2 regions of the Streptomyces sp. NPDC039430 genome follow, and region 2 is predicted to be linked to the other one. Evidence: riboswitches for the same ligand, from Rfam matches in the RefSeq annotation. Region 2 holds a riboswitch; the other holds the start of a gene.
What was found. A riboswitch is a leader RNA that binds a small molecule or an ion and turns the genes downstream of it on or off. The one in region 2 is predicted to bind S-adenosylmethionine.
Positions count from the first base shown of each region.

Region 1 (7,666 bases), on a different contig from region 2:
TCCGGGCCCGGTCCGGTCGGTCCGGTCGTCCGGTCCTCCGGGGCGGCGCTCAGGCGTCCACGGAGAGCCTGGCGCGCAGCAGAGAGGCCAGGGACTCGGCGAAGCCGACCGGTTCGACCGGAAGGGTCACCGCGGCGTCCGCACGGCTCCAGGTGGCCAGCCAGGCGTCCTGCGGGCGGCCGATCAGCAGCAGCACGGGCGGGCAGTCGAAGATCTCGTCCTTGATCTGCCGGCAGACGCCCATGCCGCCCGCGGGGACCGTCTCGCCGTCCAGCACACAGACATCGATGCCGCCCCGGTCCAGATGCTTGAGCACCGCGGGGAGGGTGGCGCACTCCAGGAACTCGACCGGCGGTACGTCGGCGGCCGGCCGGCGCCCCGCTGCCAGCCGGACCTGCTCGCGGGTGTTCGCGTCGTCGCTGTAGACCAGCACCGTGGCGGTCGGCTGCATTGTTCCTCCGTGACATCAGTGTCTGCGAGGGCTTCAGGGCGTCATTGCCATGAACCGATGCCGCGGATGCTACTCCGTCGGACACCATGTCAGCACGGGTAATGACGCCCCTTCGCCGGGCCGTTCGAGCTGGGCACATCGCATGGACACACCGAACGGCACCCCCCGGGGTCAGCGCGGGATAAGCGACCGACATAATGTCGGTCGTGGCGACAGCAACGACAGTAGAAACCGGGCACGCGCACCCGTCGGTCAATCGGCCGAACCTCACCAGCGTCGGAACCATCATTTGGCTGAGTTCCGAGCTGATGTTCTTCGCGGCCCTCTTCGCGATGTACTTCACCCTGCGATCGGTGATGGGAGCGGAGTACTGGAGCGAAATGGCCCATGCCTTGAACGTCCCGTTCTCGGCTGCCAACACCACGATCCTGGTGCTCTCCTCGCTCACCTGCCAGCTCGGCGTCTTCGCCGCCGAGCGGGGCGACGTGAAGAAGCTCCGCACCTGGTTCGTGGTGACCTTCGTGATGGGTGCGATCTTCATCGGCGGTCAGGTCTTCGAGTACACCGAGCTGGTCAAGAAGGACGGCATCTCGCTGTCCTCGGACCCGTACGGCTCGGTGTTCTATCTGACCACCGGCTTCCACGGTCTGCACGTGACGGGGGGTCTGATCGCGTTCCTGTTCGTCCTGGGCAGGACGTACGCGGCCAAGAGATTCACCCACGAGCAGGCAACCGCCGCCATCGTCGTGTCCTATTACTGGCACTTCGTCGATGTCGTCTGGATCGGCCTTTTCGCCACGATCTACTTGATCAAGTAGCCGGGCACCGCGCCCGAGCGCACACAGTCCAGAAGCACCGACGCAGAAGATCCTGACACCGGGGTAATCCGTGAAAAAGCTCTCCGCACGACGACGCCATCCGCTGGCGGCGGTCGTCGTCCTACTCCTCGCGCTGGCGGCCACCGGGGGGCTGTACACCGCGTTCGCCCCCGCGGGCAAGGCGCAGGCTGACGAAACCGCCCAGTCCCTCGCCATCGAGGAGGGCAAGAAGCTCTACTCCGTCGGCTGCGCCAGCTGCCACGGAACCGGCGGTCAGGGAACCTCTGACGGCCCGAGCCTGGTCGGCGTCGGCTCCGCCGCCGTGGACTTCCAGGTCGGCACCGGCCGTATGCCGGCCATGGCGCCCGGCGCGCAGGTGCCGAAGAAGAAGGTCATCTACTCGCAGAAGGAGATCGACCAGCTCGCCGCGTATGTCGCGTCCCTCGGCGCCGGCCCGATCATCCCGAGCGCGAAGCAGTACAGCCCCTCCGGTGCGGACATCGCCAACGGTGGCGAGCTGTTCCGTACCAACTGCACCCAGTGCCACAACTTCACCGGTGAGGGTGGGGCGCTGACACACGGCAAGACCGCGCCGTCGCTTGAAGGCGTGGATCCGAAGCACATCTACGAGGCCATGCAGACCGGCCCGCAGAACATGCCGTCCTTCCCCGACTCCACGATGCCGGAGCAGGAGAAGAGGGACATCATCGCCTACGTCAAGGCGGTGAACGGGGAGGAGTCCTCAAGTCCCGGCGGTCTGAGTCTGGGCGGCCTCGGCCCCGTCAGCGAAGGGCTTTTCGCCTGGATCTTCGGTCTGGGCGCTTTGATCGCAGTTGCCGTCTGGGTCGCGGCCCACACCGCTAAGGCCAAGAAGTCATGAGTAGCCAAGAAGAGATTCCAGAGAACCTGCCGAGCGAGCAGGGGGCCGCGGGCACCGCGGTGGAGCGTACGGACGACCCGTTCGCCGACCCGGGACTGCCGGACCACCGGCCGCGGGTGCAGGACATCGACGAGCGGGCGGCCAAGCGGTCCGAGCGCGCGATCGCCTTCCTGTTCCTGCTGTCGATGATCGCGACGGTGGCCTTCATCGCCTCGTACGTGGCGTTCCCGGTCAACAAGATCGTCTACATCTTCCCGTTCGGCCACATCAGCATCCTGAACTTCTCGCTGGGCCTGACCCTGGGCATCGCGCTCTTCTGCATCGGCGCCGGCGCGGTCCACTGGGCCCGCACGCTGATGTCGGACGTGGAGATGGCCGACGAGCGCCATCCGATCGAGGCGACGCCCGAGGTCAAGGCGAAGGTCCTGGAGGACTTCGCGGTCGGCGCGGCGGAGTCCGGCTTCGGCAGGCGCAAGCTGATCCGCAACACCATGTTCGGCGCGATGGCGCTGGTGCCGCTCTCCGGCGTGGTGCTCCTGCGCGACCTGGGCCCGCTGCCCGAGAAGAAGCTCCGCTCCACGCTGTGGCGCAAGGGCAAAGAGCTCATCAACATGAACACCAATGAGCCGCTGCGCCCCGAGGACATCGTCGTGGGCTCGCTGACCTTCGCCATGCCCGAGGGTCTCGACGAGCACAGCGAGGACTTCCAGAAGCAGATCGCCAAGGCGGCTCTGATGATCGTCCGGATCCAGCCGGACGAGATCAAGGACAAGCGCGAGCTCGAATGGTCCCACCAGGGGATCGTGGCGTACTCGAAGATCTGTACCCATGTCGGCTGCCCGATCAGCCTGTACGAGCAGCAGACGCACCACGTGCTCTGCCCGTGCCACCAGTCCACCTTCGACCTCTCCGACGGCGCCCGCGTCATCTTCGGCCCGGCCGGTCACGCCCTTCCGCAGCTGCGTATCGGTGTGAACGCTGAGGGCAACCTCGAAGCGCTCGGCGACTTCGACGAGCCCGTCGGCCCTGCCTTCTGGGAGCGCGGATGAGTACCGCTGACGACAAGAACCGCAAGGCGCCCGCCGGTGAGCGGGTCGCCGACTGGGCGGACGGCAGGCTGGGCATCTACGGCCTGGCCAAGGCCAACATGCGGAAGATCTTCCCGGACCACTGGTCCTTCATGCTCGGCGAGATCTGCCTCTACAGCTTCATCATCATCATCCTCACGGGTGTGTATCTGACGCTGTTCTTCCACCCGTCGATGAACGAGGTGGAGTACCACGGCAGCTACGTCCCGCTCCAGGGCGTGATGATGTCGGAGGCGTTCGCCTCCACGATGGACATCAGCTTCGACGTCCGCGGCGGACTGCTGATCCGGCAGATCCACCACTGGGCCGCGCTGATCTTCCTCGCGGCCATGCTGGTCCACATGATGCGTGTCTTCTTCACGGGCGCGTTCCGCAAGCCGCGCGAGGTCAACTGGCTGTTCGGCTTCCTGCTGTTCGTCCTGGGCATGTTCACCGGGTTCACCGGTTACTCGCTCCCGGACGACCTGCTGTCCGGCACCGGTGTCCGGTTCATGCAGGGCGCGGTCCTGTCGGTGCCGGTCGTCGGAACGTATCTGTCGATGTTCCTGTTCGGCGGGGAGTTCCCCGGCGGCGACTTCGTGGCCCGGTTCTACTCGGTCCACATCCTGTTGCTGCCAGGCATCATGCTCGGCCTGGTGGTGGCCCACCTGATCCTGGTCTTCTACCACAAGCACACGCAGTTCGCGGGCCCCGGCCGTACGAACAAGAACGTCGTGGGCATGCCGCTGCTGCCGGTCTACATGGCGAAGGCCGGAGGCTTCTTCTTCCTGGTCTTCGGTGTGATCGCGATCGTCTCCGCGATCGCCACGATCAACCCGATCTGGGCTCTCGGTCCGTACCGTCCCGACCAGGTGTCCACCGGCGCCCAGCCCGACTGGTACATGGGCTTCTCCGAGGGACTCATCCGTGTGATGCCCGGCTGGGAGATCAACTTCGCCGGACACACCCTCGCCCTGGGTGTCTTCATCCCGCTGGTGATCTTCCCGCTGGTGCTGGTCGCGATCGCGGTCTACCCGTTCATCGAGTCCTGGGTCACCCGTGACAACCGCGAGCACCACATCCTGGACCGCCCGCGCAACGCACCGACCCGTACGGCCTTCGGTGTGGCCTGGCTGACCTGGTACTTCATCCTGCTGGTGGGTGGCGGTAACGACCTGTGGGCGACGCACTTCCATCTGTCGATCAACGCGATCACCTGGTTCGTCCGGATCGCCTTCTTCGCCGGACCGGTCATCGCCTTCATCGTCACCAAGCGGATCTGCCTGGGTCTCCAGCGGCGCGACGCCGAGAAGGTGCTGCACGGACGCGAGTCCGGTGTCATCAAGCGGCTGCCGCACGGTGAGTTCATCGAGGTCCACACCCCGCTGGAGCAGGGAGACCTGCACAAGCTCACCGCGCACGAGCAGTACAAGCCGGCCGAGATCGGCCCCACGGTCGACGAGAACGGCGTGGAGCGCAAGGTGAGCCCCGGCGAGAAGCTCCGCACGAAGCTGAGCAAGGGCTACTACGGCGAGGGCAACCAGATTCCCAAGCCCACCGCCGAGGAGTACAAGGAGATCACCAGCGGCCACGGCCACCACTGATCCCGCCCGGCCTCACCAGGTCGCCACCACCGAGGGCCCCGGCCCGGTCTTCCGCGAGGGAACCGGCCGGGGCCCTCGGCGTACGCCCTGTTCCGGAGTACGGGCATCCGCCCTGCGCGCCGGTACGCGCCGATAGGCTGGCCACAGGCCGCACACACGGCCCACGCATTGGACCCGGACACCCAGGAGCGAGCATGAGCGCTGTGACCCCCGTCGGAGGCGACACCACGGCGGCCCGCACCTGGCCCCGCGTACTGGACGCGCTGCTGAGCGGCGCCGACCAGAGCGCGGACGCCACCGCCTGGGCGATGGACCGGATCATGCGCGGCGAGGCCACCGATGCCCAGATCGCCGGCTTCGTCGTCGCGCTGCGGGCCAAGGGCGAGACGGTCGCGGAGATCAGCGGCCTCGTCCGCGCGATGTACGCGCACGCCAACCTCATCGAGGTGCCCGGCAGGACCGTCGACATCGTCGGCACCGGCGGCGACGGCGCCAAGACCGTCAATATCTCGACCATGTCCTCGATCGTGGTCGCCGGCACCGGCGCGAAGGTCGTCAAGCACGGCAACCGCGCCGCGTCCTCGGCGAGCGGAGCCTCCGACGTACTGGAGAAGCTCGGCGTCAACCTGGAACTGACCCCGCAGCGGGTCGCCGAGGTCGCCGAGGAAGCGGGCATCACCTTCTGCTTCGCCGTGAAGTTCCACCCCGCCCTGCGTCATGTGGCCGCCGCGCGAGGCGAGTTGGGCATCCGCACCACCTTCAACTTCCTGGGCCCGCTGACCAACCCGGCGAGGGTCCGCGCGCAGGCGACGGGTGTCGCCGACGCCCGGATGGCGCCGATCATCGCGGGCGTACTGGCCGAGCGCGGCTCCTCCGCGCTGGTCTTCCGCGGCGACGACGGCCTCGACGAGCTGACCACCACCGCGACATCACGGGTATGGGTCGTCCGGGACGGCAAGGTCTCCGAGGAGGCCTTCGACCCGCGGGACGTGGGCCTCGAACTGGTGCCCGTGGAGGCGCTGCGCGGCGCGGACGCCTCCTACAACGCGGACGTCGCGCGGCGGCTGCTGGCGGGGGAGACGGGGCCGGTGCGGGACGCGGTGCTGCTGAACTCGGCGGCGGCGCTGGTGGCGCTGGATCCGACGGGGGAGTCGCTGGAGGCGCAGCTGTCGGCGGGAATGGAGAAGGCGGCGGAGTCGATCGACTCGGGCGAAGCGGGCCGGGCTCTCGCCCGCTGGATCGCCGCGTCGCAGTCGTAGGACCGGTAGGTGGGGGCCGTGCGCCGGCCGCCTTCGGCGCCCCGGCAGGAAGCCCGGCCCCCATCTACCGTCCGGCACCCGTATGGCATAATCTTCGGCAAGGTCATGAGTGACAGCGATTAAGGCCCCGGCTCGCTGTCCGGCAACCCTCCGTCCGTGGCGGGGTGCCCCGGGTGAAGACCAGGCCGTGGGCAGCGAGGTCCGCGGCAAGCGCGGACCCCTGCCACCTTTGGGGTCCTGGTCCTCAAGGGAGCAGTCTCGTGAGCAAGCGAATGCGTTAGGGCGATCACGCCCCCTCTTCAACACCTCCGTACGGCGACCCGTGCGTTGAGGCACACCCCCGCGACCACCGCGGCACAGCCGCGCACCGCTGGCGCACGCCGCGCCTCGCGGGGACTTGAAGCCGTTCCGACTTGTCCCGCCGGGAGATATCGCCATGTCCGCACGCCCGAACGCCGCCGCCACGACCCTCTCCGACGACCCCGCCTGCGCCGCCCCGCTGCCCGTGCTCGGGCGTGAGGTGAGCGTCCCGCTCGTCACCGGTGGCGAGGTCACCTACGCCGCGCTCGACTACGCCGCCAGCGCCCCCGCCCTCCAGCGGGTGTGGGACGACGTCGCCGCGTACGCCCCGTACTACGGCAGTGTCCACCGGGGCGCCGGTTATCTCTCGCAGCTCTCCACGGATCTGTTCGAGAACAGCCGCCGGACGGTCGCGGAGTTCCTCGGCTGCCGCGCCGATGACCAGGTCGTCTTCACCCGCTCGACCACCGACTCGCTCAATCTGCTGGCGGCCGTGCTCCCCGCGGAGTGCGAGGTGTTCGTGTTCGAGACCGAGCACCACGCGGCCCTGCTGCCGTGGCGGGACGCGCGGGTGACGTATCTGAACGCGCCCAGGACGCCCGACGAGGCCGTCGCCACGCTGGAGCGGGCGCTCGCCGGGCGGGCCGCCGCGGGGCCCGCGCTGGTCTGTGTGACCGGTGCGTCCAATGTGACCGGCGAGCTGTGGCCCGTACGGGAGTTGGCCGCCGCCGCGCACGCGGGGGGCGCCCGGATCGTGCTGGACGCCGCTCAGCTCGCGCCGCACCACCCCGTGGACATCGCCGAGCTGGACGTCGACTGGGTGGCCTTCTCCGGGCACAAGCTGTACGCGCCGTTCGGATCCGGGGTGCTCGCGGGGCGGGCCGACTGGCTCCGGGACGCGGAGCCGTATCTCGCCGGGGGCGGCGCCAGCCGAAAGGTGGCGCGCCGGGCCGACGGCGGGGTGGATGTCGACTGGCACACCACGGCGGCCCGTCATGAGGCCGGTTCGCCCAATGTCATCGGGGTGTACGCGATCGCGTCGGCCTGCAAGGCGCTCACCGACGCCGGGTTCGACGCGCTGGTGGCGCGCGAGCAGCGGCTCGTGGCCCGGGTGCGGGAGGGGCTGGCCGGGGTGCCCGAGGTGAGGGTGCTCTCGCTGTTCGGTGACGACGCGCCGCGGGTCGGGGTGCTCTCGTTCGTGGTCGAGGGGTGGAACAGCTCGCACTTCGCCGCCGCGCTCTCCGCGGAGTACGGCATCGGCGTACGGGACGGGCTCTTCTGCGCCCA
Region 1 covers NZ_JBVKAK010000001.1:245,794-253,459, reverse strand. The annotation lists gene ACZ7LS_RS01085 (hypothetical protein) at 50-451, opposite strand; gene ctaE (aa3-type cytochrome oxidase subunit III) at 649-1,269, shown strand; gene qcrC (cytochrome bc1 complex diheme cytochrome c subunit) at 1,340-2,149, shown strand; gene qcrA (cytochrome bc1 complex Rieske iron-sulfur subunit) at 2,146-3,198, shown strand; gene qcrB (cytochrome bc1 complex cytochrome b subunit) at 3,195-4,820, shown strand; gene trpD (anthranilate phosphoribosyltransferase) at 5,015-6,079, shown strand; SAM riboswitch class IV at 6,181-6,298, shown strand; gene ACZ7LS_RS01055 (aminotransferase class V-fold PLP-dependent enzyme) at 6,516-7,666, shown strand, end outside.
Region 1: linked by a shared signal. The riboswitch ahead of ACZ7LS_RS01055 (aminotransferase class V-fold PLP-dependent enzyme) and the one ahead of ACZ7LS_RS12330 (glutathione S-transferase family protein) in region 2 are both predicted to bind S-adenosylmethionine.

Region 2 (7,666 bases):
CCAGCAGGCTGAGCGTGGTGACCGCGGTGAACAGCCGGATCCGGGAGGTGAGGGCGGCGATGTGACTGAGGACGACGGGCGGCGAGGAGGAGATGAACGGCCGCTCGTGCCGCTCCCCCACGCCGAAGCCGTCGAATCCCAGCTCCTCGGCGAGGAGCGCGTTGTCGAGGACCTCGCGGAAGCGCTCCTGGGTGGACTTCTGTACGCCCGTCACCGGGTGCGGGGCGTGCACGATCAGGGTGATGGCGAGGAATCTCATGACGCCGCCCGCTCGTCGCGCGCGTCGTCCGGATGGGCCAGACCGAGGTGCTCGCGCAGAGTGGTGCCCTCGTACTCCGTGCGGTACACACCGCGCTCCTGGAGCAGCGGGACGACCTGGTCGGCGAAGGAGTCGAGGCCGCCCGGGGTGATGTGCGGGACGAGGATGAAACCGTCGCCGGCGTCGGCCTGGACCAGGTCGTTGACGGACTCGGCGACGGTGGCCGGGGAACCGACGAAGCTCTGCCGGCTGCCGGTCTCGATGACGAGGTCACGGATCGACCACTTGTTGGCGGCGGCCAGCTCGCGCCACTCGCGGGCCGTGGCCAGCGGGTCGCGGTACATCCGTACCTGGGCGCGCCCCCGGGCGATGGTGTGCTCGCCGAGGTCGGGGTCGATCTCGGGCAGCGGGCCGTCCGGGTCGTACGCGGACAGGTCCCGGTTCCAGACGAACTCCAGGTGCTTGATGGCCGTGGCCCCGCTCACCTGCTGGCGGCGCACCACACGGGCCAGTTCCTCCGCCTCGGTGTCGGTGTCGCCGAGCACGAAGCTCGCGGCGGGCAGGATCAGCAGCTGGTCGTGGCCGCGGCCGTACCGGGCCAGACGGCCCTTGACGTCGGTGTAGAACGCCTGGCCCTCCTTGAGGGTGGCGTACCGGCTGAAGATGGCGTCGGCGCTCGACGCGGCGAACTCGCGTCCCTCGTCGGAGTCCCCGGCCTGGAAGATCACCGGACGGCCCTGCGGGCTGCGCGGGACGTTGAACTGCCCCCGGATGTCGAAGTGCGGGCCCTGGTGGACGAAGGCTCCGGCCTGCGCGTCCCGCAGGAAGGTACCGGTCTCCCGGTCGGCGACGATCTCGTCCCCGCGCCAGGAGTCGAAGAGTTCGTTCGCGGTGGAGAGGAACTCCTTGGCACGCGAGTAGCGCTCCTCCTGCGGGAGGAAGCCGCCGCGCCGGAAGTTCTCGCCGGTGAAGGCGTCCCAGGAGGTGACCACGTTCCAGGCGGCCCGTCCGCCCGAGAGGTGGTCGAGGCTGGCGAACTGGCGGGCCACCTCGTAGGGCTCGTTGAAGGTGGAGTTGATGGTGCCGGTGAGGCCGAGGTGTTCGGTGACGGCGGCCAGCGCGGCGAGGACGGTGAAGGTGTCGGGACGGCCGACGACGTCCAAGTCATATATTTTGCCGCCCTGTTCACGCAGTCGCAGTCCCTCGGCGAGGAACAGGAAGTCGAACTTGGCGCGTTCGGCGGTTTTCGCGAGGTGCGCGAAGGAACTGAACTCGATATGGCTGCCGGCCTCGGGGTCGCTCCACACGGTGGTGTTGTTGACGCCGGGGAAATGGGCCGCGAGGTGGATCTGCTTGAGCGGCTTGCTCATGGGAGGAGGCTCCTTCGGGCTCAGGCGGTCGGGGCGGCGGCGTAGCGGTTGGCCGGGCGGGCGAGCCCGAGCAGCCCGCGCAGGGTGCCGGCCTCGTACACGCGGCGGAAGGCGCCCCGGCGCTGGAGTTCGGGGACCAGGCGCTGGGTGATCGCCAGAAGGTCGTGACCGGCGACGGCGGGGCGCAGCCGGAAGCCGGACAGCCCCGCCGACGCCAGTTCCTGCAGCAGATCGGCGAGTTGGGCCGGGGTGCCGGTGAAGATCCGGGCGTCGCTGGTGTACGGGGATCCCGCGAGGCCGTCCAGGCGCTCCCGGCGGGCCGCCGCCTCGGCGGGATCGTCGTCGAGGAAGACCACCAGGTCGCCGAAGACGTGCAGGGTCTCGTGGGCGCGGCCTGCCGCGGTCTGCTCGGCGCGGATCTCCTCGACGACGGCGCGGGCCTGGCCCGCGCCGGACGGGGTGACGTAACCGATGTCGGCGGCCCGTGCCACCAGCCGGTAGCCGCTGGTGGAGTGGGCGAGGGCGCTGACGAGTGGCTGGCCCTGGGGTGGGCGGGGCGTGATGGAGGGGCCCTTGACGCTGAAGTGCCTGCCCTCGAAGTCGATGTAGTGGAGCTTGTCGCGGTCGATGAAACGGCCGGTGGCGACGTCCCGGATCTCCGCGTCGTCCTCCCAGCTGTCCCAGAGCCGGCGCACGACCTCGACGTAGTCCGCGGCCTCGTCGAAGGCATCGGCCACGATCTCCCGTACAGCGGGCGTGTCGTAGTCCTCCCGGCGGAACGGCGGGAACGTACGGCGTCCGAAGTGCGCGGCCTCGTTCTGGCGTGCCGTGATCTGTACGCGCAGGCCGGCGCGGCCGGTGCTCACATAGTCGAGGGTGGCGATCGCCTTGGAGAGGTGGAACGGCTCCGTGTGGGTGGCCACGACCGTCGGCACCACGCCGATGTGGTGGGTCAGCGGGGCGACCCGCGCGGCGATGAGAACGGCGTCCAGACGGCCGCGGACCTGGTCGGTGCGGCCGTCGGGTCCGGTGAACGACGAGGACTGGAGACCGAGCGCGTCCTCGATGGTCACGAAGTCGAGCAGACCGCGCTCGGCCTCGGTCACGAGGTCGGTCCAGTAGGCGGCGGTGAGCAGTTCACCGGGGCGCGCGACGGGCTCGCGCCAGGCGGCCGGGTGCCAGCCGGCACCGTCGAGGGCGACGGCGAGGTGCAGCGGGGAGGGTGACGAGGACAAGGGAGTGACGCCTTCCTGATCAGCCGTACGAGGGGAGCCGACACCCGCACTCGGGGTGCGGCTGGAGGACAGCAGGTCACGCGTGAGGGCAAGCGGTCACGCGCGACAGAGCGCGCCGGCCACGCGCAGCAGGTCGATGTGCGTCCGGGAGTACAGGTGCAGAGGGCGGGGCGGGGCGGGTGCCACGGCACGGCTGCGGGACACGGGACGCATGTACCTCACCTCCGCCCTTCCGGCCCGGCGGCCTCCTGGGCCCCGGGGCCTTGTCGGCCTCGCGCTCGTGGCTCCCCCAAGGGCACACCACACAAACGTCAGCAGCGACAACAGCCCGGCTATTCCCTTTCTTCCGGCGGTCGGGATTTCTTTCGCCGGACCCACCGCGCGTGTACGCGAGTGACCATCAGGTGAGACCGAGCGCCCGGCTTCCTTGACGGCGTCACGGAGCGCACCGAGACTGATGTGGACGGTCACGATTGTCAGCGCCACGGCGTGGGTTCGCCCGCGCATGTGGTCATCGGCCCCGGCCCGCCGACAGGCAACCCTTCCACCGCGACGGGGTGCTCCGGGTGACGACCGGGTCCCGCCGGCGCGGCGGGGCAAGCGCGGTCTCGCGTCTCGCGAGCCCCGGAGGTTGGAACGGGTGGCAATGCCCAGGAACGGCTTGACGAGGCGCCTGCACATCGATCTCCTGCGTGTCTCCAGCGCTTACTGATCCGCCGACGGTCCGCGCGATCCGGACCCGTGCGAAAAGCGCAGTCGCTCCGCATCCGGCCGCTGGTGCCCACAAGGCGGCAGTGGCTTCCTCGTTCCCCAAGGGAGAGTCATGCCCGAGACAGCTTCGCGCAGTTCCAGCACGGCCACCTCCGGTGGCTGTCATGAGAATCCGTCCGCTTCGAGGCTTCGTCCCAGGGGAGCCACCGCGCCGCCCCGCCCGCACCACTTCCACAGCCGGATCGGCGTCGGCCTCGCCGGCGGCTTCTACCCGGCACCGCACCGTTACGACCTTTACCTGTCGGCGTGTTGTCCCCGCTCACTGCGCATCTCGGTCACCCTCGACCTGCTCGGCCTGAAGGACTCGGTCGGCACCACGCTCCTGACACACCCCGCCGGAACGCCCGACGCCTTCGCCTCGCTGCGCGGCGCGTACGAGGCGACGGTGCACCACTACGACGGGCCGTTCACCGCGCCCGCGCTGCGCGACCGCTGGAGCGGACGCATCGTCAGCAACGATACCGACGGGATCCTCCGCGACCTCGCGAGCCTGTTCTCCGGCCATGACGAAGCGCGCCCCTCCCCCCTCAACCCGCCGGCACTCGCCCCGGACATCGACGCCCTCCGCGACCTGCTGGACCGGGAGATCACCCCGGCCGCCCAGTCCCCGGGACGCTCGGCGGCACTGAGCCGGCTGGACCGTCAACTCGCCGCACAGCCACACGCGTTGGGCGAGGATCTGACGGCCGCGGACGTGGACCTGTGGGTGGCGCTCGTCCATCTCGGCCCGGCCGGCACCCTCCGCTCGTACCCCCGGCTCCGGGCCTACGTGAGCCGCCTCGGCGACCACCCGGCCTTCCGGAGCGGGATCGAGGCGGTACCCGACGCGGCCTGAGCCCCGGGCACGACGGCGAGGGTGACCGGCGTCGCGCCGCCGGTCGCGGAGGTCAGCGCAGCCTGGGCAGCAGCTGGTCCCCGATACGGACGGTCTCCTGCTTGTACGGGGTGTCGGAGAGGACGAAGTGGGTGATGCCCAGCGCGCGGTAGTTGCCCAGTGCCGTGGCCACGTCGGCGGCCGAGCCGACCAGCCAGGTGGTCGCCGCTCCCCCGCCGCCGACCTTGCCGGGAGTGGTGTACAGGCAGGTGTCGAGGACCTCGCCGCGCGCGGCGAGGTCGAAGAGCCGCTGCTGTCCGGTGGCGGTCCAGCGGTTCCCCGTCCAGGTGGACTCCCCCGAGTCCTCCGTCATCTTCGCGACCTTCTCCTCGGCCGCCCGCCATGCCTCCTCCGTGGTGTCGCGCACCAGCGTGGTGATCCGCAGTCCGAACTGGAGGGGCTGGTGCCGGCGTCCCACCTGCTCGCTCAACGCCTTGAGCCGGTCGATGCGTTCGGCGAGGCCGTCGAGTGGTTCGCCCCAGAAGAGCTGGACGTCCGCCTCCGCCGCCGACACCCGTTCCGCGGCCTCGGAGGCGCCGCCGAAGTAGAGCGTCGGATGCGCCCTCGTATCGGTGACGTACGGGCCTGGTGCGACCGTGGATCCGCTGACCTGGAAGTACTCGCCGTCGAACGTCACGCCCTCCTCGGTCCACAGACGCCGTACGAGGTGCAGGAACTCCTGGGTGCGGGCGTACCGCTGCGCGGGGTCGCTGCGCAGGTCGCCGTAGGCGGCCGGATTGTCGAGTCCGCTGACGATGTTGACCAGGACCCGGCCGCGGCTGAGCTGGTCGAGTGTCGCCGCCGCGGCGGCGAAGTGGGCCGGCTGCCAGTAGCCGGGGCGGATCGCGATCAAGGGCTTGAAGGTGCTGGTCCGGGCGGCCAGCGCGGTGGCGAGGGTGAAGGTGTCCGGGCGCCCCCAGCCGGTACCCAGGAGCGCGCCGCCCCAGCCGTGCGCCTCCGCCGTGCGGGCGAGCTCGGTGGAGTACTCGATGGAGCCCCAGCCGGTCGTCGTGTCGTCGCCGCGGTGGCCCGGTTCGATGGTGTTGGGGATGTACCAGAGGAATTCCAGACTCATCATGATTCCGATCTCTGCTCGGCCGGCGCGGCGGCGATGGCGGCGATGGCGGCGAACCGGGTTGTATCGCACCCGCACGCGGTCGGGGGCGACGCATATCGCCGGGTCCGGCACCGGTCAGGACGTCACCGGGCGGCCGCGCGCACGCCCGCCCGGCCTCAGGACGAGCGGCTTCCCGTCCATCGTCGCGGACGCCATACGGGGGCGGGCTGGAGGGTCAACAGCGTGCGCTGGACACACGAAGGAGGTCGACGCACAGCTCGCGGGTGAGCAGCGGGACCTCATACATGGGAGGGAGTCTCTGCGCGATCGATCAGAATGTCAATGCGCACCATCAGGCTCTCCTCTTCGGTTTATCGAAGGATTCGGAGGAATTCGGCGATCTTCCTCTGATTCACTGAGGCGCACGAGGACCGGGGAACTCGTCGCACGGACTCGACGGCTGGCAGCACACGAGGCGCGTTGGATGGTGAGCCTCGGACTGTGGGCGGTCCGGCGCACGCACGGGGTCGGGGGCGCCGACAGCTCTGTCGGGTACGCGCGTGCTCAAGCACCCACGATGTACGGGCTGGTGTTCGTGCTGGTGATCGAGGCGATCGGGATGTGGTTCCTCCTCGCCCCCTTTCCGGTCGCCCACTTGATCATGCTGCTGGTCGACCTCTACACGGTGTTTCTCGCGCTGGGGCTGCACGCCGCCGCCGTCACCCGCCCGCACACCGTGGGCCCTGGCGGGCTGCGGATACGCCGCGGAGCACGGCTCGACCTTCGGATTCCGCTCCACCTGATCGTGTCCGCCCGCCATGACCTCCGGTTCCCCGACGCGAACAAGTCCGAGGACGCGGTGCTGGTCGTGGCCGTCGCATCGCAGACCTCGATCACTGTCGAGCTGGCCCGCCCGGTCACCGCCGTGGGCCTGTGGGGACGGCGCACCGAGGTTCATACGATCCGCTGTCACGCCGACGAACCGCGAGCCGCCGTCGCGGCGATCACCGCGCTGCTGCCGGCCGGCACATGACGTCGCCACCGCCCCCTCCACCGCGCCGCGTCACCCCTCCGCCACCGCGCTTGCAAAACGGAACAGTGTTCCGTATTGTTCGTAACGGAACGATGTTCCGTTTACTCATCATGCCGGAGCACGGGTCCGGCGACCACATCACACCGTTGTCGCCACGCCCTGTCACCACGTGATGCCACCACGCTTCATCCGCAATGGAGGAACACGGTCATGCAGTACCGCACCTTGGGCCGCACCGGCGTGCAGGTCAGCTCACTCGCACTCGGCGCGATGAACTTCGGCAAGATCGGGCGCACCACCCAGGACGAGGCCACCGCCATCGTCGATGCCGCTCTTGAGGGCGGGATCAACCTCATCGACACCGCCGACATGTACAGCGACGGTGAGTCGGAAGAGATCGTCGGCAAGGCCATCGCCGGCCGCCGTGACGACATCGTGCTGGCCACGAAGGCGGGCATGCCGATGGGCGGCGAGCGCAACCATCAGGGCGGTTCGCGCCGCTGGCTGGTCACCGAGCTGGACAACAGCCTGCGCCGTCTCGGCGTCGACCACGTCGATCTCTACCAGATCCACCGATGGGACCCGCGCACCGGCGACGAGGAGACGCTGTCGGCGCTGACCGACCTGCAGCGCGCCGGAAAGATCCGGTACTTCGGCTCCTCGACGTTCCCCGCGTACCGCCTCGTGCAAGCCCAGTGGGCCGCCCGGGACCACCACCTCGGCCGGTATGTCACCGAACAGCCCAGCTACTCGGTCCTGCAGCGCGGGATCGAGACCCACGTACTGCCCGTGACCGAGGAATACGGGCTCGGCGTGCTGGCGTGGAGCCCGCTGGCCTCGGGCTGGCTGTCGGGCGCGATCCGCGCGGGCCGGGCCATCACCACCAGCCGCTCGACGTTGATGCCGCAGCGCTTCGACACCACCATCCCCTCCAACCGGGCCAGGCTCGATGCCGTCGAGCAGCTGGCCGACGTCGCGGACGAGGCGGGCCTGACCATGATCCAGCTCGCGCTGGGATTCGTGACCGCGCACCCGGCCGTGACCGGCGCGATCATCGGCCCCCGCAC
Region 2 covers NZ_JBVKAK010000004.1:91,521-99,186, forward strand. The annotation lists gene ACZ7LS_RS12310 (LLM class flavin-dependent oxidoreductase) at 1-259, opposite strand, end outside; gene ACZ7LS_RS12315 (NtaA/DmoA family FMN-dependent monooxygenase) at 256-1,629, opposite strand; gene ACZ7LS_RS12320 (LLM class flavin-dependent oxidoreductase) at 1,650-2,864, opposite strand; gene ACZ7LS_RS12325 (putative leader peptide) at 2,961-3,371, opposite strand; SAM riboswitch class IV at 3,330-3,473, shown strand; gene ACZ7LS_RS12330 (glutathione S-transferase family protein) at 3,688-4,470, shown strand; gene ACZ7LS_RS12335 (LLM class flavin-dependent oxidoreductase) at 4,523-5,587, opposite strand; gene ACZ7LS_RS12340 (hypothetical protein) at 6,051-6,599, shown strand; gene ACZ7LS_RS12345 (aldo/keto reductase) at 6,810-7,666, shown strand, end outside.